DNA from 2 places in the Enterobacter sp. JBIWA008 genome. Region 1 is predicted to be linked to the other one. Evidence: predicted binding sites of a transcription regulator. Region 1 holds the regulator's gene; the other holds the start of a gene.
The links. The regulator PurR, encoded in region 1, represses purine synthesis genes. The targets are predictions, from matches to a motif close to CANGCAAACGTTTGCNTG.

Region 1 (11,847 bases):
CTGCACTACCGTATGCAAAAGACGCCCTGGCACCGCACATTTCTGCGGAAACCCTGGAATATCATTACGGCAAGCATCACCAGACGTACGTCACCAACCTGAACAATCTGATCAAAGGCACCGATTTTGAAGGCAAAACGCTGGAAGAGATCGTCCGCAGCTCAGAGGGTGGTGTCTTTAACAACGCGGCTCAGGTGTGGAACCACACCTTCTACTGGCACTGCCTGGCGCCGAATGCCGGCGGTGAACCTACCGGTGAACTGGCTACCGCTATTAATGCCGCATTTGGCAGCTTCGCGGATTTCAAAGCGAAATTTACCGATGCAGCCATCAAAAACTTCGGTTCTGGCTGGACGTGGCTGGTTAAAGAGGCGGATGGCAAACTGGCTATCGTGTCCACCTCAAACGCGGGCACCCCGCTGACCACCAGCGCTAAGCCGCTGATGACCGTGGACGTATGGGAACACGCTTACTACATTGATTACCGCAACGCGCGTCCGAACTACCTGGAACACTTCTGGGCACTGGTTAACTGGGACTTTATCGCGAAGAACTTCGCCGCGTAAAAGTCACGCAGAAGGGTTCGCCCTTCTGCGTTTTTGGTTTATTCCGCAGCGCAGGCTGCTTCAGGCTGTTTACGACCCGACATCATCACCAGCAGCAGGCCGAGCGCGGCAATAATCGCCCCCATCACCGGCACAAAGCTGTATCCCAGTCCCCCCGAAATCACGGCCCCACCGGCCGCCGCGCCCAGCGCATTGCCCAGGTTAAACGCACCGATATTCACGGAAGATGAAAGTCCCGGCGCTTCATGCGCGACGCGCATTACGCGCATCTGTAGCGGCGGCACCACGGCAAAGGTGGCGGCTCCCCAGACGACCATCGCAATCGCGGCCCCGAACTCATTACGCGCCAGCCACGGAATTGCAACCATGATGACAATCAGCAGGGTTAAGAAGCCCTTCAGCGTCCCGCTCACGGAACGGTCGGCAAATTTCCCGCCGAGATAGTTGCCGATCGAGAAGCCCACGCCAATCAGCACCAGCATCGCGGTAACGAAGAGAGGCGTTGCGTGGGTGATATCGTGCAGCACCGGTGAAATATAGGTGTAGAGGGTAAACATCGCCCCTGCCCCCAGCACGGTCGTGAGCAGCGCAGAGAGCACCTGCGGGCGCATCAGCACCGCCAGCTCTTTACGCACTTCCGGACGTTCTCCGGAGCTGCCTTTCGGCAGGGAGAAGAACAGCGCCACCATTGCAATCACGCCCAGCCCGGCAGTCGCCAGGAAAGACATACGCCATCCGATCGATTCTCCCAGCCAGGTTGCCGCAGGCACCCCGCCGATATTAGCAATCGTCAGCCCCATGAACATGGTTGCCACGGCGCTCGCCTGCTTATGTTTTGGCACCACGCTTGCAGCAACAACCGACCCCAGCCCAAAGAACGCGCCGTGGTTAAGGCTGGTCAGAACGCGCGACAGCATTAATGTGGTGTAGTCCGGCGAAATGGCCGAAAGCACGTTGCCCAGGGTGAAAATCGCCATCAGGAAAATCAGCGCATTGCGGCGCGCGCGGTGCGAAAGCAGAAGGGTCATCAGCGGTGCCCCGATCATCACGCCGATGGCGTAGGCGCTGATTAACATCCCTGCCGCAGGGATCGAGACATCTACGCCCCGGGCAATAACGGGCAGTAACCCCATCGGGGAGAATTCAGTGGTGCCAATCCCAAAAGCGCCAATCGCCAGGGCCAGCAGGGGAAAATTGATTTTCATGCGTCAACTCCGGATGCCGTGTCATGTGGTGACACAGAACAAAGAAGCGGAAAGCATGACATCAATCACAAAAAATGAGAAGTTAACAAAATGGCAAAAGATTTTTGCCAGAGAAGTAACAATCCGGGGAGTCGGGAGGGAGAAGGCTCTCCCTCCGCGTAAATCAATGCAGCGCAGCCGTCAGACCGGCCGCGACAATCAGAGCCAGCACAACAACGGTGGTGAACAGCGAAAACTTAAGATCGGAACTCATCAATTTTTCTCCTTTTAATCCCCCCACGAAAAGTGAGCTTGCTCATTTTTGCACAGATTACGTCAAAAATCTTCCTGGATTTATACTGATAACCACTTTACCTCTTCCCCTTTTCATCAAGATAGGACAAAATTCCACGCTAAATTTATTAGCGTACCGGCCATTGACCCCCTCCTGACGTCCCGTGTCGTTTTCCCGGCGTGCCGCAATTCAACATTGCGAGATAAGGGTGAGAGAAGGCAAACGTTTACCTTCAAGTTTTTCAGGAGTTTAGGATATGGTCTGGAGTGACATTTAATGGCAACAATTAAAGACGTAGCAAAACGCGCAAACGTTTCCACTACAACCGTATCACATGTAATTAACAAAACCCGCTTTGTGGCGGAAGAGACGCGCAACGCCGTCTGGGCAGCGATTAAAGAGCTGCACTATTCGCCAAGTGCGGTTGCACGTAGCCTCAAGGTTAATCACACCAAGTCCATTGGATTGCTGGCAACCAGCAGTGAAGCGGCCTATTTTGCCGAGATTATTGAAGCAGTTGAAAAAAACTGCTTCCAGAAAGGCTATACCCTGATTCTGGGCAACGCGTGGAACAGCATTGAAAAACAGCGTGCCTACCTGTCGATGATGGCGCAAAAGCGCGTTGATGGCCTGCTGGTGATGTGTTCCGAGTACCCGGAATCCGTGCTGTCGATGCTTGAAGAGTATCGCCATATTCCGATGGTGGTGATGGACTGGGGCGAAGCGCGCGCAGACTTCACCGATTCCGTTATCGATAACGCCTTTGAAGGCGGCTATATGGCCGGACGTTATCTGATCGAACGCGGTCACCGCGAGATTGGCGTGATCCCCGGTCCGCTGGAGCGCAACACCGGCGCGGGCCGTCTGGCCGGTTTTATGAAAGCGATGGAAGAAGCGCTGATCAACGTGCCGGAAAACTGGATTGTGCAGGGCGACTTTGAGCCGGAGTCGGGCTACCGCGCGATGCAGCAGATCGTCTCCCAGCCACACCGTCCGACCGCCGTGTTCTGCGGAGGCGACATCATGGCCATGGGCGCGCTCTGCGCCGCCGACGAGCTGGGCCTGCGCGTACCGCAGGATATTTCCGTGATCGGGTATGACAACGTGCGTAACGCGCGTTTCTTCACGCCAGCGTTGACGACCATTCACCAGCCGAAAGATTCGCTGGGGGAAACGGCCTTCAATATGCTGTTGGACAGAATCGTCAACAAACGCGAAGAGTCGCAGTCCATTGAAGTTCACCCGCGCCTGATTGAACGCCGTTCCGTTGCGGATGGTCCGTTCCGCGACTACCGTCGTTAATCCCTTTACGGGGCCAGCTATGCTGGCTCCCGTAACCATTCCCGGTTCAGCGTTTCGCTGTCCCCCAGATAATCAAGCAGCCAGGCCATCGCGGGCGAGACATCATTTTGTTGCCAGGTCAGGCAGCAGGCCGCGTCCGGGAACGGATTCTCCAGCGTCAGCTCAACCCACTCTCCGGTATCGATGCGCGGACGCGCGAAATGAACGGGCACCATCGCGACGCAAAGTCCGGCGCTGAGGCACGTCGCCGACGATTCCCAGTCAGGGGCAACCACCCTCCGCTGGTTGTCCAGAAGCCAGGTGATACGCTTGGGCAATGAACGAGACGTATCCTCCAGCACCAGCGACGGCCAGTTGCGCAGCGTATCATCGCTCAGCGGCCCTTCCATCGCCGCCAGCGGATGATCGCTTGCCACCACGCATTTCCAGCTCAGCATCCCCATATCACGAAAGGCGTAACGTCCCCCGACCGGGATCGCCTGCGTAGCCCCAATCGCCATCTCTGCCCTGCCGTCCGCCAGCGCATCCCAGACGCCGTTAAACACCTCCTGCGAGACCCGCAGCTCGACGTCAGAGAAATGACGGTAGAAATCGACGATCATCTGCCGGGTGCGTTCCGGCTTAACGATATTATCCACCGCGATGGAAAGATGTCCCCGCCAGCCGTTAGCGATCTGCTGACACTGTTCGCGGGTGATCTGCATTTTTTTGATAACAGAACGCCCTTCCTTTAAAAACCACGCGCCTGCGGGCGTTAATTCCACATCACGATGCCGTCGTTCAAACAGCGGAACCGCCAGCCACTCCTCCAGCTGGCGCACCGTGTAGCTGATTGCCGAAGGGACGCGGTGCAGCTCCTGCGCCGCACCGCTGAAGCTGCCGTTACGCGCAACAGCATCGACCACTTCAAGAGAATAATCTGACCACATTTTCTGCCTGCAAAATTTTTGAATGCACCAGCCAAATATTAGCGTTTCACAAGCGGCTTTGCACTCCCTACACTCAGCGCCAATGTATACCTGCCTCCTCAGGAGAATAAAATAATGCAACCCAGGATCGGTTTTTTAGTCTGGCTCGGCGGCTTAAGCGTGCTGGGCTTTTTGGCCACCGATATGTACCTGCCGGCGTTTGCCGCCATGCAGGAAGATTTACAAACGCCTGCTGCCGCCATCAGCGCCAGCCTGAGTTTGTTCCTCGCCGGTTTTGCTTTCGCACAGCTGCTCTGGGGACCGCTCTCGGATCGCTTTGGTCGTAAACCGGTACTGTTGCTGGGTCTGGCCATTTTTGCCGTGGGCTGCCTGGGGATGCTATGGGTACGCGATGCCACCTGGCTGCTGGTGCTGCGGTTTATTCAGGCCGTGGGCGTCTGTGCCGCGGCCGTGACCTGGCAGGCGCTGGTCACCGACTATTACCCGGCTAACCGCACAAACCGTATTTTCGCCACCATTATGCCGCTGGTGGGTCTTTCACCTGCCCTTGCCCCACTGCTGGGCAGCTGGATCCTCGCGCATTTCGACTGGCAGGCCATCTTCGCCACGCTGTTTGCCATTACCCTGGTACTGATGCTGCCGGCGTTCGCCCTCAGGCCCGCGCATAAAAAAGAAGCGCACGCTGACGCGACGCCGATTACCTTCACTTCCCTGCTCAGCACCAAAGCGTATCGCGGTAATGTCCTGATCTATGCCGCCTGCTCGGCAAGCTTCTTCGCGTGGCTCACCGGTTCGCCGTTCATTCTGCACGATATGGGCTACAGCCCTGCAGCCATCGGCCTGAGCTATGTTCCGCAGACTATCGCGTTTCTGGTGGGCGGGTACGGCTGTCGCGCGGCGCTGCAAAAATGGGAAGGTCAGCAGATGCTGCCGTGGCTGCTGGTGCTGTATGCGCTGAGCGTCATCGGGACCTGGGCCGTTGGCTTTATTCCGGGTGCCGGTCTGGCTGAAATTTTGATCCCATTCTGCGTGATGGCCGTCGCGAACGGGGCGATTTACCCGATTGTCGTAGCCCAGGCGCTGCGTCCGTTCCCGCAGGCGACAGGCCGCGCCGCCGCGCTGCAGAACACCCTGCAGCTGGGGCTGTGTTTCCTGGCAAGTCTGGTGGTCTCCGCGCTCATTGCCACGCCGCTCCTGACCACCACCAGCGTGATGCTGGTAACCGTTGCGCTGGCGGTGATGGGCTATCGCATGCAGGCAGCCGCGCAGCGTGAGCAGGACAACCGCACTCAGGTTGAAACATCACATGCCTGATCGCGCCGGAAATCATGTTAATTTTCAGTGATTAGGTTGCTAAGAATTTTCTATTGAATCACCAAATTTTGAGGCCTATACTAAATTTGGTTCGATTAAATACGATAAATATTAAGTGTTAACGGGAGCCGGAGCGCTCCCGTTTTACCATGGAAGGCATTTCGGCAAGGGTTATCTCCCTTCCTCTGTTCTACGTCGGATACTAGCCTCGCGGTATTTACCGTGAGATTTCTCACAAACCAAAAAAAGCGTCTACGCTGTTTTAAGGTTCTGATCACAGTAGGGTGATGGAGAAGCTATGAGTTCATCGTGTATAGAAGAAGTCAGCGTTCCGGACGACAACTGGTCCCGGATCGTCAGTGAACTGTTAGGTCGAGCAGGCATCACTATTAATGGATCATCGCCATCCGATCCTCAGGTTAAACATCCCGACTTTTTTAAACGCGTGTTGCGGGAGGGTTCGTTAGGCCTGGGAGAAAGTTATATGGACGGCTGGTGGGAGTGTGAACGTCTGGATACCTTTTTCGCCAGCGTGCTGCGTGCCGGTCTTGAAAATCAACTCCCTCGCAATCTGAAAGACACCCTGCGCGTCGCCTCTGCCCGACTGTTCAATCTGCAAAGTAAAAAACGCGCGTGGATTGTTGGCAAAGAACACTACGATCTTGGCAATGACCTGTTCAGCCGTATGCTGGACCCTTTCATGCAGTACTCCTGCGCCTACTGGAAAGAGGCGTCGACCCTTGAAGATGCCCAGCAGGCCAAGCTGCGTCTGATTAGCGAGAAGCTGCAGCTGCAGCCCGGTATGCGCGTGCTGGATATTGGCTGCGGCTGGGGTGGGCTGGCGTATTTTATGGCGAAGCACTATGGCGTCAGCGTTGTCGGCGTGACGATTTCAGCGGAACAGCAAAAAATGGCGCGAGAGCGCTGCCAGGGTCTCGATGTGGATATCCGGCTGCAGGATTACCGTGACCTGAACGAACAGTTTGACCGGATCGTTTCCGTCGGCATGTTCGAGCACGTCGGGCCGAAAAACTACGATACCTATTTTGAGGTGGTGGATCGTAATCTGAAACCGGACGGCATCTTCCTGCTCCACACTATCGGCTCTAAGCGGACCGACAATAACGTCGACCCATGGATCAACAAATACATCTTTCCGAATGGCTGCTTACCGTCCGTTCGCCAGATTGCCAACGCCAGCGAATCCCATTTCGTGATGGAAGACTGGCATAACTTTGGCGCGGATTACGACACTACGTTGATGGCATGGCACGCGCGTTTTCAGGAAACCTGGCCAGAAATTGCGGACAACTATTCTGAACGATTCAAGCGGATGTTTAGCTATTATTTAAATGCCTGCGCGGGAGCGTTTCGCGCGCGGGATATTCAGCTCTGGCAGGTGGTATTCAGCCGTGGGATTGAACACGGATTACGTGTCGCACGCTAAAAAAATAACCCCGGATACCCGGGGTTATTTTTTATTCTTCTTCCGCGGCGGTCTTTATTATTGCGGCTTCTTTTGCTGCCAGCACGCGCTCAACGGTATCCACTACCGCCTGGGTTTGCGGATCGATTTCGATATTCACGCGATGCCCCAGTTTTTTGGCGCCCAGCGTTGTGCGCTGCAGCGTCTCGGGAATTAAATGCACGCAAAAGCGCGTCGGCGTCACTTCTCCGACGGTCAGACTAATCCCGTCAATGCCAATAAATCCTTTATAGAGGATGTATTTCATTAATGAAGGATCCTGCATTTTAAACCAGATTTGACGGTTATTTTCCGAGGTCACGATTTTTGCCACTTCAGCGGTGGTCATGATGTGCCCGGACATCAGGTGGCCGCCAATCTCATCGCTGAACTTCGCCGCGCGCTCAACGTTGACGGTATCCCCCACCACCAGTTCACCCAGGTTGGTGATACGCAGCGTCTCTTTCATTAAATCAAAGCTAATCTGGTTACCGTTAATTTCGGTAACGGTCAGGCAGCAGCCGTTATGTGCAATCGACGCGCCGGTCTCTATGCCGTCGAGCATATATTCCGGCAGCTCAACCACGTGAGTACGGAAATTGGGTTTTTCATCAATGGACACCACTTTGGCGGTGCCCTGCACAATACCAGTAAACATGCTTACAACTCCTGTTTTTTCCAGACGGTGGCGACACCGTTTAATCCCACCACAATAACAGTTGGAAAAACAGGTTGCCAGCGGGGCGCATTTTCTGGCGATTTTTTCACTAGATAAATAGCTAAAGCTCGCTACAATAGCTGGCACCCCCCTGCATTTTCTTCTTGCTGCCAGTTACGGCGGCTTTTTTAGTCTCTCAAATAACAACAAAATAAAGGTGTTCACGTGCAGAAGTACATGAATGAAGCGCGCCAGCTATTGGCACTGGCTATACCAGTGATCGTCGCGCAAGTGGCCCAGACCGCAATGGGATTTGTGGATACGGTAATGGCAGGTGGCTACAGCGCCACCGATATGGCGGCCGTTGCTATCGGCACGTCAATCTGGCTTCCGGCCATCCTGTTCGGCCACGGTCTGCTGCTCGCGCTCACGCCGGTTATCGCTCAGCTGAACGGCTCGGGTCGTCGCGATCGCATTGCGCATCAGGTCCGTCAGGGTTTCTGGCTGGCAGGGTTTGTCTCCCTGCTGATCATGGTCGTGCTCTGGAACGCGGGTCATATTATTCGGGCGATGCATAACATTGACCCGGCGCTGGCTGATAAAGCCGTGGGCTATCTGCGCGCCCTGCTCTGGGGTGCGCCCGGCTACCTCTTTTTCCAGGTGGCGCGTAACCAGTGTGAGGGCCTGGCGAAAACCAAGCCCGGGATGGTGATGGGCTTTATCGGTTTGCTGGTCAACATTCCGGTGAACTATGTCTTTATTTACGGTCATTTCGGGATGCCGGAGCTCGGCGGCGTCGGCTGCGGCGTGGCGACGGCAGCCGTTTACTGGGTGATGTTCTTCTCAATGCTCACCTTTGTGAAGCGCGCCCGCTCCATGCGCGATATTCGCAACGAGAACAGATTTAGCACGCCGGACTGGAACATCATGACGCGTCTGGTGCAGTTAGGGTTGCCAATTGCCCTCGCCCTGTTCTTCGAGGTGACCCTGTTTGCCGTGGTCGCCCTGCTGGTCTCCCCGCTGGGCATTGTGAACGTGGCCGGGCACCAGATTGCGCTGAACTTCAGCTCCCTGATGTTCGTCCTGCCGATGTCGCTGGCGGCGGCGGTGACGATTCGCGTGGGCTTCCGCCTGGGCCAGGGCTCAACGCTGGATGCGCAAACGGCCTCCCGGACCGGGCTGGGCGTCGGCGTCTGCATGGCGGTCTGTACTGCGCTCTTTACCGTTGCATTACGCGAGCAGATTGCCCTGCTCTATAACGACAATCCGGAAGTGGTCACGCTGGCATCACACCTGATGCTGCTGGCCGCGATTTACCAGATCTCTGACTCCATCCAGGTGATTGGCAGCGGCGTGCTGCGCGGATATAAAGACACGCGCTCCATCTTCTTTATCACCTTCATCGCCTACTGGGTGCTGGGACTGCCGAGTGGCTACATCCTGGCGCTTACCGATCTGGTAGTGGATCGCATGGGTCCGGCTGGGTTCTGGATGGGCTTTATCATCGGCCTGACGTCGGCGGCGATTATGATGATGATGCGAATGCGCTTCCTGCAACGCCAGCCATCAACGGTTATTTTGCAACGCGCGGCACGTTAACGATGCGGTAGCCGCCGCCCGGCGGCTACTTTCTCTTCACTTTGCGCGGTAATGAAGCAATCGCGTGAAATCAGAGAGAAAAATGCATTTTCCCTCTTGCCACCTCGGTGCTGTGCCGCTAATATTCGTCCCCGTTGTCACCGACAACACGTTGCGTTCATAGCTCAGTTGGTTAGAGCACCACCTTGACATGGTGGGGGTCGTTGGTTCGAGTCCAATTGAACGCACCATTCTGCGTCCGTAGCTCAGTTGGTTAGAGCACCACCTTGACATGGTGGGGGTCGGTGGTTCGAGTCCACTCGGACGCACCATTTCAGTCCTGAAATGGTGCAAATCCTCTTCTGACATCCTGAATTTTCCTAATCCCTTATTTTCTTCATTGTTCTCCTGCTACGCTTTTCCTATGGAAAAAAACACAGGAAACGTGTTGATGAAGAAGATCGCGATTATCGGCTCCGGCCCCACGGGGATTTATACTTTTTATCATCTCCTTAAAAACAGCGCGCCGCTCTCAGTTTCCATCTTTGAACAATCCGAAGACGCCGGCGTGGGTATGCCCTATAACGACGACGATAATTCCCGGCTGATGCTGGCGAATATCGCGAGCATTGAAATCCCGCCCATTTTTATGACCTACCTCGACTGGCTCAAGGAACAGAGTGAAGCTCATCTTGCGCGCTTTAAGGTTGATAAATCCCACCTGCATGACCGACAGTTCCTGCCCAGGCTCTTGTTGGGTGAGTATTTCCGCGACAGCTTTCTTTCCATCGTAAAAGAGGCAAAAAAGCTGGGAATCAAAGTTAATGTCCATGAATCTGCGAAGGTCACTGACATCATTCCCGCGACAACCGGCGTTACGCTTTCCGTCAACGGCAGCGTCTTGCCCGAACAATTCGACCTTGCGGTTATCGCCACCGGCCACGTCTGGCCAGACGAGGATGAAGCCACGCGCACGTTCTTCCCCAGCCCGTGGTCCGGTCTGATGGACGCCAGTATCCCTCCCTGCCGCGTTGGCATCATGGGGACATCCCTGAGCGGGCTGGATGCCGCCATGGCGGTAGTGATGCAGCACGGCGAGTTTCGTGACGGTAAATTTATCCTCGATAAAGGCAGCGAGGCATTAAACATTGTCCTGATGTCCCGGACGGGCATTCTGCCTGAGGCCGATTTTTACTGCCCTATTCCTTACGAGCCGCTGTCGGTATTGACCGAACGCGTGGTTGAAACCGAGATTGCCAAAGGTTCGGATAGCCTGCTCGATCGCATCTTTACGCTGATGGTGAAAGAGCTTCAGCTCGCTGACCCGATGTGGTGCGAGAAAATATCCCTGCATAAGCAGAATGCGGACAGCATTCGTGAGGCATGGTTTGAAGATCGCAAACGGCACGGCCCCTTTACCTGGGCGGAAGAGAATCTCGACGAGGTTGAACGCAACAAACGCGAACGCCGTACCGTGGCCTGGCGCTATACCGTGCTTCGGCTGCATGAAGTGGTTCAGGCGATCGTGCCCCATCTCGACGAGCGAGACGGCAAACGCTTCAAACAGGGGCTGGCCCGGATATTTATTGACAACTATGCGGCCATCCCCCCGCAGTCTATCCGCAGGCTGCTCGCGCTTCGGGAAGCCGGCATCATTAGCGCGGCTGCGCTCGGTGACGATTACACGCTGGATGTTTGCAGCGATCGAACGGTGATAACCACTAAAGAGACCGTTTACCGTTTCGACGTTTTTATTGATGCGCGAGGGCAGAAACCACTCAAAACGAAAGATCTGCCCTTCCCGACGCTGCGCAAACAGCTGGAAGCAACGGGCGAAGAGATACCCGACATCGGCGAGGATTACACGCTAAAAGCACCTGAAACGGTTCGCGGGCGCATCGCCTTCGGCGCGATACCCTGGCTGATGCACGATCGTCCCTTCGTTCAGGGGCTGGCGGAATGTGCAGAGATTGCACAAGCAATAGCGAAAGCGGCGGAAGAACCCGCGTCGGGATCGCGGCGGAGATTACCGTATATCGAGAGCTGACAGGGCTTCCGTGCCCTGCTGTCGCGGATTACTCGAAGAAGACTTCCGGTTTTTCAGACAGCGAAACGAAGGTTTTCGTCGCTTTATCCAGGGCAAGGATTTTGCCGCTTTCAATGTCGTACACCCAGCCGTGCAGTCGGATGGAATTATTACGCAGGCCCACCGCGACAGACGGATGGGTCTTAATGTTGCTCAGCTGTGCAAACACGTTCTCCTGCACCATCGCATTGACTTTATCGATCGGCTTATCCCAGGTTTTCTTCTCTACCACGGCTTTCGCCGCGTCAGAATAGCGCAGCCAGTGTGACACAGCAGGCATCGGCTCCAGGTTCGCGTTATCGGCAATCGCCTTCATCGCGCCACAGTTGGAGTGACCGCAGATCACGATGTCCGTGACGCCCAGCGCCACCACGGCGTATTCGATAGTGGCGGACACGCCGCCAGGCTCCGGCCCGAAAGGCGGCACGATGTTGCCAGCATTACGAATGACAAAGAGTTGTCCTGGCTCT
Region 2 (11,847 bases), 950 kb from region 1:
GCGGCTCGCTGTCCGGGCGCTGAATATTCAGGGCGTCGAAATCTTTGTGCATTTCGACGATCATGCGATCGACCAGTGCAACGAAGCTTTCGCCGTTTTCATTAGCGCGCTTGATGATTTTGTCATCGATGTCGGTGATATTACGCACGTATTTCAGGGTATAGCCCAGGAAACGCAGGTAGCGTGACACCACGTCAAAAGCGACAAAGGTACGGCCATGGCCAATGTGACAGAGATCGTAAACCGTAATACCACACACGTACATGCCAACTTCCCCGGCATGGATAGGTTTAAATTCCTCTTTTTGGCGCGTCATTGTATTAAAGATTTTTAACATCGAAGATTCCATGTAAACACGTGTGTGGTTGAAAACCGGCTATTCTACCCGTAATTCAAACCCGAAGCAGCACACAATGCAAGGTGATCGCATCCTGTGGTTATGCTATAACAAGCCCCTATAGATGACCCGAACGCGGGTCGACGTACCACAATAACGGAACAGGATGCAAAAATGGTTACTTTCCACACTAATCATGGCGATATCGTAATCAAAACCTTTGATGACAAAGCGCCTGAAACAGTTAAAAACTTCCTGGACTACTGCCGCGAAGGTTTCTACAACAACACCATTTTCCACCGCGTGATCAACGGCTTTATGATCCAGGGCGGCGGTTTCGAACCTGGCATGAACCAGAAAGAGACCAAAGAAGCGATCAAAAACGAAGCGAACAACGGTCTGAAAAACACCCGCGGTACGCTGGCAATGGCCCGTACTCAGGCGCCTCACTCTGCCACCGCGCAGTTCTTCATCAACGTAGCGGACAACGACTTCCTGAACTTCTCCGGCGAAAGCCTGCAGGGTTGGGGCTACTGCGTATTCGCAGAAGTGGTTGAAGGTATGGACGTGGTTGACAAGATCAAAGCCGTCTCTACCGGTCGCAGCGGTATGCACCAGGACGTTCCTAAAGAAGACGTTGTGATTACAAGCGTGACCGTCAGCGAGTAATTCGTGGCGACACTCTTTATTGCGGATCTGCATCTGCAAACAGAAGAACCGGCGATAACCGCCGGTTTTCTGCGTTTTTTACGCGGTGAAGCGAAAAGCGCCGATGCGCTGTACATCCTGGGCGACCTGTTTGAAGCCTGGATTGGCGACGACGACCCTAACCCGCTGCACCGTGAAATGGCAGCCGCCATTCACGCGCTCGTGGATTCCGGCGTCCCCTGCTACTTCATTCACGGCAACCGCGATTTCCTGATCGGCAAGCGCTACGCCCGCGAAAGCGGCATGACGCTGCTGCCGGAAGAAAAGGTGCTCGATCTCTATGGCCGCAGGGGCCTGATCATGCACGGCGACACGCTCTGCACCGACGATACCGGCTACCTGGCGTTTCGCGCTAAAGTCCACACCCCGTGGATCCAAAAGGTGTTCCTTGCCCTGCCGCTGTTTATCCGCAACCGCATCGCCGCCAGAATGCGCGCGGGCAGTAAAGCCGCCAACAGCAGCAAATCCATGACCATCATGGACGTTAACCCGCAGGCGGTGGTGAGCGTGATGGAAAAGCATGGCGTTCAGTGGTTGATCCACGGCCATACCCATCGTCCTGACGTCCATTCCCTTATCGCCAACGGCGAACAGGCCCATCGCGTGGTGTTGGGTGCATGGCACTCAGAAGGCTCCATGGTCAAAGTCACGCCAGAGGGCGTGGAGCTGATCGCGTTTTCGTTTTAACCCCTCACGCCATCATTCTATTTTTTTGAATAACATCGGCAAATTGTTTCGATTTTAATCAGCTCGTGGTCGACCTATTATTTATCACATCAGGGCAACACGCCCTATCCCAGATAAAATACTTGAGGAATACGACCATGAAATCCATCAAAACTTTCGTTGCAGTTGCCGCTCTTTCCCTGGTTTCTTTCGGTTCTTTCGCGCAGAGCGTGAGCGCAACCGCCTCTACCCTTGACCGCGCAGAAGCGAAAATCGCCGCGCAGGCCGCTGAACAGGGTGCCTCTTACAAAATTACCAGTGCGCAGTTCAACAACCGCGTACACATGACAGCCGAACTGACTAAATAATGATTGGCAAACAACGAAAACAGACCGCCAGAACGCGGTCTGTTTTGTTATGAACGGATGGCAACAACGGCTCAAGATTTAACCGCGCAACCGTTTTCCTTGCCCGTATAACATGCTATTCTCTGTGCCCTCGAAAGCAGTGTGTTTCGCACCACAGGAGTTTTAAGACGCATGTCTTCCCGCAATAATCCGGCGCGTGTCGCCATCGTGATGGGGTCCAAAAGCGACTGGGCTACCATGCAGTTCGCCGCCGAAATCTTTGAAATCCTGAATGTTCCGCACCACGTTGAAGTGGTCTCCGCGCACCGTACACCGGACAAACTGTTCAGCTTCGCCGAAAGCGCCGAAGAGAACGGTTATGAGGTGATCGTTGCCGGTGCGGGCGGCGCAGCACACCTGCCGGGCATGATTGCCGCCAAAACCCTGGTGCCGGTACTGGGCGTCCCGGTACAAAGCGCCGCGTTAAGCGGTGTGGATAGCCTCTACTCCATCGTCCAGATGCCGCGCGGTATTCCTGTCGGCACGCTGGCGATTGGTAAAGCGGGTGCGGCGAACGCCGCCCTGCTGGCGGCGCAAATTCTCGCGACGCACGATAAAGCATTGCATCAGCGTCTGGCGGAGTGGCGTAAAGCCCAGACCGACGAAGTGCTGGACAATCCGGACCCGCGGGGTGCGGCATGAAGCAGGTTTGCGTCCTCGGTAACGGCCAGCTAGGCCGCATGCTGCGTCAGGCCGGTGAGCCGCTGGGTATTGCCGTCTGGCCCGTGGGGCTGGATGCTGAACCTGAAGCCGTACCGTTCCACCAGAGCGTGATCACCGCTGAGATCGAACGCTGGCCGGAGACGGCCCTGACGCGCGAGCTGGCGCGTCATAACGCCTTCGTTAACCGCGACGTATTCCCGATCATCGCCGACCGCCTGACGCAAAAGCAGCTGTTCGACAAGCTCGGTCTGCCGACCGCGCCGTGGCAGCTCCTGTCCGATAAAAGCGAGTGGAATGACGTTTTCGCGATGCTGGGCGAGCTGGCAATCGTAAAGCGCCGCGTGGGCGGCTACGATGGCCGCGGCCAGTGGCGCCTGCGTGCAGATGAAACGGCAGAACTGCCGGACGACTGCTACGGCGAGTGCATCGTTGAGCAAGGCATTAACTTCAGCGGTGAAGTGTCGCTGGTTGGCGCGCGCGGGCACGACGGGCATACCGTCTTTTATCCGCTGACGCATAACCTGCATCAGGACGGCATTCTGCGCACCAGCGTCGCCTTCCCGCATGCCAATGCTGACCAGCAGGCGCAGGCGGAAGATATGCTCTCTGCCATCATGCACGAACTGGGCTATGTGGGCGTCATGGCGATGGAGTGCTTTATCACCCCGTCCGGCCTGCTGATCAACGAACTCGCGCCGCGCGTGCACAACAGCGGCCACTGGACGCAAAACGGCGCATCCATCAGCCAGTTCGAGCTGCACCTGCGCGCAATTACCGACCTGCCGCTGCCGCAGCCGGTGGTGAACAGCCCGTCGGTGATGATCAACCTGATCGGCACCGATCTGAACTACGACTGGCTGAAGCTGCCGCTGGTGCATCTGCACTGGTATGACAAAGAGGTTCGCGCGGGTCGTAAGGTCGGTCACCTGAACCTGAACGACAGCGACACGGGCCGCCTGAGCGCCACCCTGGAAGCGATGATCCCTCTCCTGCCGCCGGAATATGCGAGCGGTATTGTCTGGGCGCAGTCAAAGCTCAAGTAAGACATCCGCGCCGGGGAGTTGACCTTCCCCTTCCCCGGCGTACAATCCCCGCCCATTGCTGCTGAGTTTTCTTCTGGAATAACCATGAACGATGGAACGGACTATCGCGCGATCCTCGCGTCTGATACCCCTTTAATCGACGTTCGCGCGCCGATCGAATTTGCCCAGGGCGCGATGCCTGCGGCGATCAACCTGCCTTTAATGAATGACAACGAACGTGCCGCCGTTGGTACCTGCTATAAACGCCAGGGCCCCGAGGCCGCGATGGCGCTCGGCCATCAGCTGGTGAACGGCGAGACGCGTGAGGCACGCATCAACGCCTGGCGGGAAGCCAGCCTTGCCCATCCTGAGGGCTTTCTCTGCTGCGCGCGCGGCGGCCAGCGCTCGCATATCTCCCAGGCCTGGCTGAAAGAGGCGGGCGTCGACTACCCGCTGATCCGCGGCGGCTATAAGGCCCTGCGCCAGACGGCAATTCAGGTGACCATCGAGCAGTCACAAAAGCCGATGGTGCTTATTGGCGGCTGTACCGGGAACGGTAAAACCCTGCTGGTGAAGCAGCACGCGCAGGGAATCGATCTGGAAGGGCTGGCGCACCATCGCGGTTCGTCGTTTGGCCGCACGCTGACGCCGCAGCTTTCCCAGGCAAGCTTTGAAAATCACCTTGCGGTTGAGCTGCTGAAAAAAGACGCCGCGCGCTGGGTGCTGGAGGACGAGGGCCGGATGATTGGCTCCAACCACCTGCCGGAGTGCCTGCGCGACCGCATGGCTGAAGCCCCTATCGCTGTCGTCGAAGACCCGTTTGAAATTCGTCTTGAACGCCTGCGCGAAGAGTATTTCGACCATATGTGGGCGGATTTTTCTGCCGCCTACGGCGAGGAAGCAGGCTGGAAGGAATACAGCGAGTACCTGCATCACGGCCTGTTCGCCATTCGCCGCCGTCTGGGGCTGCAGCGGTATGCAGAATTCACCGCGCTGTTAGATTCCGCGCTGCTGGAACAGCAACGCTCCGGTAGCACGGACGCGCACTTCAGCTGGCTTGTACCGCTCCTGAACGACTATTACGACCCGATGTACGGCTATCAGCTGGAGAAGAAAGCGGAGAAGATCGTCTATCGCGGGACGTTTGAAGACGTTGCCGAGTGGCTTGATCGCTGAAAAACAAGGCCGGGTGGCGAGGTAAAAGCAAAACGGCAACCGGAGTTGCCGTTTTAATGTTTATTCCCTCTCCTCGTGGGAGAGGGTCAGGGTGAGGGCATCAGACCGCACCCAACAAGACGACTTAGAAGTCGTAACGCAGACGCACCAGGTTCATGTCGCCCAGGTTGTCGGTGCTGGAGGTGAACACGTGTTCGTAATCCACGCGGAAACCGTAGTCCAACTGGAAGCTGATACCAACGCCGTTGTCGATGCGCTGGTAGTTACGGCCGTTCACGTACTCAATGCGGTCGCCCATGAAGTAAGGCTGGATGGATTTAACCGCGTACTGGCCGATTGGGAATTTGTACCCTGCGAAGTATTCAATACCCCACGCGTCACCCGCAAAGTAGTCGTTAACAGACACTTTTTTGGTGGTCAGGAAGTTCTGATACCAGCCGCCGCCAGCGGAGAAGGTCCAGTTGTCCGGGGTCCAGCTCAGCGCGGTACCGAGGATGTTCTGGTCGTAGGTTTTGCTGTCGCCGTTGTCCGGGTTACGCATGTCCGCGCGGGTGTAGTTCCACGCCGCGCCCCAGGTCAGGTCGGTGGTCAGGTGGTAATCCAGACCCAGCGAGCCGCCGCCTTTACGCTTGTAGCGCAGGCCGTTGCCCGGCAGGTATTCGCTGTCTTCAAACAGGTAGGATGCATAAATATCGGCATCACCCACGGTTTTCTTATATTTCAGCATCTGGCGTGAACGGTAAGAACCGTCGTAATCGCCGTTGATACCGTTACCCGGAGCCTGACCGATCATGTCGTAGTCCCAGATATCGGTTTTCGCGCCCACCACATCATAGTAAACGCTGTTCTGTTGACCGAAGGTCAGCGTACCCCAGGTGTCGCTCTTCAGACCGGTGTAGAGCATACGACGCGTGGTGTCGTGTGCGCCGTCGGCGTAGTGGTGATCCCAGTTGAACTGCGCAGGAATATTGACACCCAGCTCGTAGTAGCTGATCCAGCTGATGTCATCAAACAGGTAGTAATCTGCTGCGAAACGGAAACGGGTGCCGCCGTCAAAGCCGTTACGCTTGTAGCTGTTTTTACCGTCGTCGCCGGTCATGTTCTGGAACTGAGGACGAATACTGCCGCCAACGGTAAAGTTCAGGCGGCTCAGCGGATTACCCGCCTGAGGATCCTGCTTAAGAACGGTGATTTCCGCCTGAGAAGCGAAGGTAGTCAATGCCACTGCCGCGCCGATCGTTGCCGCCAGCGCTGATTTTTTTATAGTCATTATTTTTCCTTAATAGACACGCTGCTAAATATTTAGCGGGTGAATATTAACTGGAAATAATCGGGCCGTGTGGTCGGGTTTTTAATGTTTTGTGCTACTAAATGAGTGGGTATTATCACTTTGTGCTATTTAAACACTGCGCACCGGAATTAAAACCCGGTGCGCAACTATCACCGTTCTAAATCAACTCGCAAACTGACGGAACAGGGCTTTGCCCTTTAACAGCCGCGTGCCGAGCCAGCCTCCGCAGAGAGAAAGCAGCACCGCGCCGCTGAGAGGCAGGATCAACCAGAGGCGCCAGTCAGGCTCCCACGGGAAGTCAAAGACCTTTGTCTGCAGCATCGCCAGCGCCGTCTCTGCGCCAATGGCCGCCACCAGACCGGCCACCAGCCCCAGCAGCGCAAACTCGCTCCAGAGCGTCATCCGCAGCAGCCGCTTTCCGGCCCCCAGCGTGCGGTAGACCACCAGCTCCTGATAGCGCTGGCGCATGCCCACCTGCACCTGGGCCAGCAGCAACAGCACGCCGCAGAGGGTTACCAGCACCACCATGACCTCCAGCGCGCGGCTCACCTGCTCCAGCACCTGCCCCACCTGCTTCAGGATCGCCCCAATATCCAGCAGGCTGACCGTCGGAAACTCCCGGTTAAGCTGGGTCAGCATGCCGTTGCCGTTTTCCCAGCGGAAGCTGGTCAGCCAGCTCTGCGGCTGTCCGTCCAGCGCCCCCGGCGGGAAGATAAAGAAGAAGTTGGGCCGCAGGCTTTCCCAGTCCACTTTACGCAGGCTGGTCACTTTGGCGCTGAAGTCCTGGGTATCCCCGGTAAAGGTGACGCGGTCCCCGAGCTTCACGTTCAGCCGCGTCGCCAGCCCCTCCTCCATCGACACCTCACCCGCTTTCGGCGGCCAGGTGCCGGCGGTTATCGGGTTATGGTCAGGGCGTTTCTCCTGCCAGGTCAGGTTCAGCTCGCGGTTAAGCGACTCGTCCTTGTTCCCCTCCGTTGGCTGACCGTTGATCTGCGTCAGACGCGCACGCACGATGGGATAGAACGACTCGGGGATAATGTGATGCTCCGACAGGAAGCCCTTCAGCGGCGTAACCTGCTCAGGGGCAATGTTGATCAGGAAATAGTTCGGGCTTTCAGGCGGAAGCTGCTGCTGCCAGCGATCGAGCAGATCGCCGCGCAGCACTAACAGCAGCGCCAGCAGCATAAACGACAGCGAAAACGCCGACAGCTGGCTGAGCGTTGACCACGGCTGATGCAGCAGGCGGTTGACCGCCAGGCGCACGGGCAGCGATTTTACCGTTAGCCGCTTCAGGACGTTGAGCAATATCCAGCCCAGCACGCCGCACAGCAGCGCCAGCACAACCGCCCCGGCCAGTACCGCCCACAGCAGCGTGCTGCCCCCCATCAGCCAGGCCAGCAGCCCCACCGCTACGACAATAATCACCGGAAGGTAGAACTTCAGCGGCCAGACGTTCGCCACCACATCGTTGCGAAGCACGCGCAGCGGCTGCGTGGCGAGCAGCAGGCGGTAAGGTCGGAGCCCCACCAGCAGCGAAATCACCGTCATTGCGCCCATCGCCCACAGCCACGGCCAGAGGCTGGCCGGCGGCAATGCGGCCGGGAGCACCGGCTTCAGCATCACCATCAGCAGTTTTTCAAACAGCAGCCCCATTATTCCGCCGGTCAGCGCGGACAGTACCAGCAGCATCAGCCACTGGCCGACGATCAGCTTGCGCAGCTGCGCCCTGCCCGCCCCCAGGGTTTTGAGGATCGCCACCAGATCGTAACGGCTGCGGCAGTAATGCCCCATCGCCACGGCAACCGCCGCCACCGCCAGCAGCAGGGTCAACAGTGCCGACAGCAGCAGGAACTGCTGAGAACGTTCAAGAGATTTACCGAGCGCCCCTTCGTCCTGCTCCAGCCCGTACCAGCGGTGTTCCGGTTTGAGCTGCGGCAGAAGCCATTTTTCGTACGCATCCAGCTGGGCAGGCGTGCCGCCAAACTTATAGCGCCAGGTGACGCGGCTGCCCGGCTGTACCGCATGGGTTGCCGCGACATCCGCGGTGTTCATCAGCAGGCGCGGCGCGAGCTGGAAGGGGTTAAAGCCGGAATCGGGCTCCTGCACCACTTCCCCGGCAATCTTGAGGGTGGCGTCGCCGACGTCGATGCTATCGCCGGGTTTCAGGTTCAGAAGCGCCATCAGACGTGATGCCAGCAGCACCGTGCCGGGCTTTGGCTTCAGCCCAGGCGGGTTGGTCTGCAGTTCGCCGTACATCGGGTAGATATCATCGACGGCTTTAACGCTTGCCAGCTGAGGCGTGTCGCCCGCAAAGGTCATAGTCTGGAAGGTGAGCTGCTCCCCCACCTTCAGCCCTTCTTTGCGCGCCTCTTCAATCCAGCCCAACGGCACCGGGCGGGAGCTTTGCAGCGCCCTGTCCCCCGCCATAAACTCCCGGCTCTGCTGGCTAAGCCCTTTTTCCATGCGGTCGCTGACGCTCCCTAGCGCCAGCACGCAGGCCACCGCCAGGCTTAGCGCCAGCCAGACAATCAGCAGCGAGGGCGAGCGCCACTCGCGCCAGAACCAGCGGGTAATCATGCCTCCTCCTGAAGAATACCGTTCACCAGCCGCAGGCGGCGGTCGCAGCGGGCGGCGAGCTGCGGATCGTGGGTCACGAGGATCAGCGTGGTGCCGTGCTCGCGGTTAAGCGAAAACAGCAGGTCAGCAATCCGGTCTCCGGTTTTACGGTCGAGGTTACCGGTGGGCTCATCGGCAAACAGTACTTCGGGACGGCCGTTAAACGCCCGCGCCAGCGCCACGCGCTGCTGTTCGCCGCCGGAAAGCTGTGCGGGAAGATGGTCGAGACGCTTGCCCAGACCGAGCTGTTCCAGCAGCGCCTTCGCGTGCGCGCGGCTTTCACGGCTATTTTCACCGCGCAACAGCGCCGGGAGCTCGACGTTTTCCAGCGCGTTCAGGGTCGGGATCAGCATAAAGGACTGAAAGACAAAACCTACGTGACGCGCGCGCAGCGCGGCCCTCGCCTCTTCATCAAGCTGATGCAGCGGCTGCCCGACAAGGTGGACCTCACCGCTGCTGCCGTCGTCCAGACCGGCCAAAATCGCCAGCAGCGTGGACTTGCCGGAGCCGGATTCGCCAATCAGCGCGATGGTTTCAGCGCGTTTGACAACGAGTTCAACTCCAGTAAGGATGGAAAGCTCGTGTTCCCCCTGACCGACGGACTTCTTAAGATGATGAACTTCAACACTGTTTTCCGCTGGCATTTGCCCTTCCTGTTTTTGATTCTGATGACCTTCCGCGCGGCGGCAGCGGACACGTTACTGGTTCTCGGCGACAGCCTGAGCGCTGGCTATCGCATGGCGGCCAGCGCGGCCTGGCCCGCTCTGCTTAACGACAAATGGCAGAGCAAGACGTCGGTAATCAACGCCAGCATCAGCGGCGATACCTCGCAGCAGGGCCTGTCGCGCCTGCCTGCGCTGCTCAAACAGCATCAGCCGCGCTGGGTGCTGGTGGAGCTTGGCGGTAACGATGGATTGCGCGGTTTTCAGCCTCAGCAAACCGAGCAAACGCTGCGCACCATTTTGCAGGATATCAAGGCGGCAAACGCCCAGCCGCTGCTGATGCAAATTCGCCTGCCCGCTAACTACGGTCGTCGGTATAATGAAGCCTTTAGCGCGATCTACCCTAAGCTTGCCAAAGAGTTTGATATTCCGCTGCTGCCATTTTTCATGGAAGAGGTCTATCTCAAACCCCAGTGGATGCAAGACGACGGGATCCACCCCAATCGCGATGCTCAGCCGTTTATTGCCGACTGGATGGCAACGCGGCTGGCTCCTTTAGTTAAACATGACTCCTGATTAAGCGGAGATCCTGACAGGTAAAGTTATGCAAAAATCGGTCTTAATTACAGGATGTTCCAGTGGAATTGGCCTGGAAAGCGCGCTCGAACTGAAGCGCCGGGGGTTTCGGGTCCTGGCTGCCTGTCGCAAACCCGACGATGTCGAACGCATGAACGGACTAGGCTTTACCGGCGTGTTGCTGGACATGGACTCGCCGGAGAGCATTGAGCGCGCCGCTGATGAAGCGATCGCGCTGACCGACAATCGTCTCTACGGGCTCTTTAACAATGCCGGTTACGGCGTGTATGGCCCGCTGGATACGCTCTCCCGTGAAACGCTGGAGAAGCAGTTTTCGACCAACTTCTTCGGCGTGCATCAGCTCACCATGCGTCTGCTCCCCGCTATGCTGCCGCACGGCGAAGGGCGCATCGTAATGACATCGTCGGTGATGGGGCTGATTTCCACTCCGGGCCGCGGCGCCTACGCCGCCAGCAAATATGCGCTGGAGGCCTGGTCCGACGCCCTGCGCATGGAGCTACGCCACAGCGGCATCAAGGTCAGCCTGATTGAACCCGGCCCGATCCGCACCCGCTTTACCCAAAACGTGAACCAGACGCAGGCGGATAAACCGGTGGAGAACCCCGGCATCGCCGCACGTTTTACCCTCGGGCCAGAGGCGGTGGTGGCCAAAGTGCGCCATGCTTTTGAGAGTGAACATCCCAAAATGCGCTACCCGGTGACGCTGGTCACCCATGCCGTAGGCTGGTTAAAACGCCTGCTGCCGGGCCGGATGATGGACAAAATTTTGCACGGCTGAGTTGAAGCAACGACGCTCATCCCCATGTAAAGAACAAACCGACAAAAGAGAAAGCCGCATGTCCGTACAGAATATCGTCAATATCACTGAAGCAAACCTGCAACAGACCCTTGAACAGTCGATGACCAAACCGGTCCTGTTCTACTTCTGGTCTGAACGCAGCCAACACTGTCTGCAGCTGACGCCGGTGCTGGAAAGCCTTGCCGCCCAGTACAACGGTCAGTTCATTCTCGCAAAGCTGGACTGTGACGCCGAGCCAATGGTCGCGTCCCAGTTTGGTCTGCGCGCCATCCCAACCGTCTATCTGTTCCAGAACGGCCAGCCCGTTGATGGCTTCCAGGGGCCGCAGCCGGAAGAGGCTATCCGCGCCCTGCTGGATAAGGTGCTGCCGCGCGAAGAAGAGCTGAAAGCGCAGGAAGGCATGGCGCTGATGCAGGAAGGCAAATACGACGAGGCGCTGCCGCTGCTCAAAGAGGCGTGGCAGCTGTCAAAACAGAACAGCCAGATTGGCCTGCTGCTGGCGGAGACGCAGATCGCCCTGCACCGCTCAGAAGACGCGGAAGCCGTACTCAAGACGGTTCCTCTGCAGGATCAGGACACCCGCTATCAGGGGCTGGTCGCACAAATTGAGCTGCTGAAACAGGCGGCGGACACCCCGGAAATTCAGCAGCTTCAGCAGCAGGTTGCCGACAACCCGGCCGATGCCGCGCTGGCAAGCCAGCTGGCGCTGCAGCTTCATCAGGTGGGGCGTAACGAAGAGGCGCTGGAGCTGCTGTTCAGCCACCTGCAAAAAGACCTGGCAGCCGCAGACGGTCAGGCGCGTAAGATGTTCCAGGAAATTCTGGCCGCGCTGGGCACCGGAGACGCGCTGGCGTCGAAGTATCGTCGTCAGCTGTATGCGCTGCTGTACTGATAAAAAAAGCC

Region 2: purE (5-(carboxyamino)imidazole ribonucleotide mutase) is a predicted target of PurR. The motif match lies at 2,163-2,180, and genes of this name have one in related genera.

The regions. Positions count from the first base shown of each region.
Region 1 covers NZ_CP074149.1:2,143,396-2,155,242, reverse strand. Annotated here, with positions in the region: gene sodB (superoxide dismutase [Fe]) at 1-566, shown strand, start outside; gene KGP24_RS10525 (MFS transporter) at 605-1,771, opposite strand; gene KGP24_RS10520 (YnhF family membrane protein) at 1,935-2,024, opposite strand; gene purR (HTH-type transcriptional repressor PurR) at 2,322-3,347, shown strand; gene punR (DNA-binding transcriptional activator PunR) at 3,365-4,276, opposite strand; gene punC (purine nucleoside transporter PunC) at 4,391-5,590, shown strand; gene cfa (cyclopropane fatty acyl phospholipid synthase) at 5,889-7,037, shown strand; gene KGP24_RS10495 (riboflavin synthase subunit alpha) at 7,069-7,713, opposite strand; gene mdtK (MdtK family multidrug efflux MATE transporter) at 7,939-9,312, shown strand; tRNA gene KGP24_RS10485 (tRNA-Val) at 9,466-9,542, shown strand; tRNA gene KGP24_RS10480 (tRNA-Val) at 9,547-9,623, shown strand; gene KGP24_RS10475 (FAD-NAD(P)-binding protein) at 9,743-11,338, shown strand; gene KGP24_RS10470 (carbonic anhydrase) at 11,367-11,847, opposite strand, start outside.
Region 2 covers NZ_CP074149.1:1,195,708-1,207,554, reverse strand. Annotated here, with positions in the region: gene cysS (cysteine--tRNA ligase) at 1-337, opposite strand, end outside; gene ppiB (peptidylprolyl isomerase B) at 512-1,006, shown strand; gene lpxH (UDP-2,3-diacylglucosamine diphosphatase) at 1,010-1,732, shown strand; gene KGP24_RS05885 (YdgH/BhsA/McbA-like domain containing protein) at 1,870-2,079, shown strand; gene purE (5-(carboxyamino)imidazole ribonucleotide mutase) at 2,251-2,760, shown strand; gene purK (5-(carboxyamino)imidazole ribonucleotide synthase) at 2,757-3,824, shown strand; gene mnmH (tRNA 2-selenouridine(34) synthase MnmH) at 3,909-4,979, shown strand; gene KGP24_RS05865 (porin) at 5,104-6,249, opposite strand; gene ybbP (putative ABC transporter permease subunit YbbP) at 6,433-8,847, opposite strand; gene ybbA (putative ABC transporter ATP-binding protein YbbA) at 8,844-9,530, opposite strand; gene tesA (multifunctional acyl-CoA thioesterase I/protease I/lysophospholipase L1) at 9,501-10,124, shown strand; gene KGP24_RS05845 (SDR family oxidoreductase) at 10,153-10,923, shown strand; gene KGP24_RS05840 (co-chaperone YbbN) at 10,982-11,836, shown strand.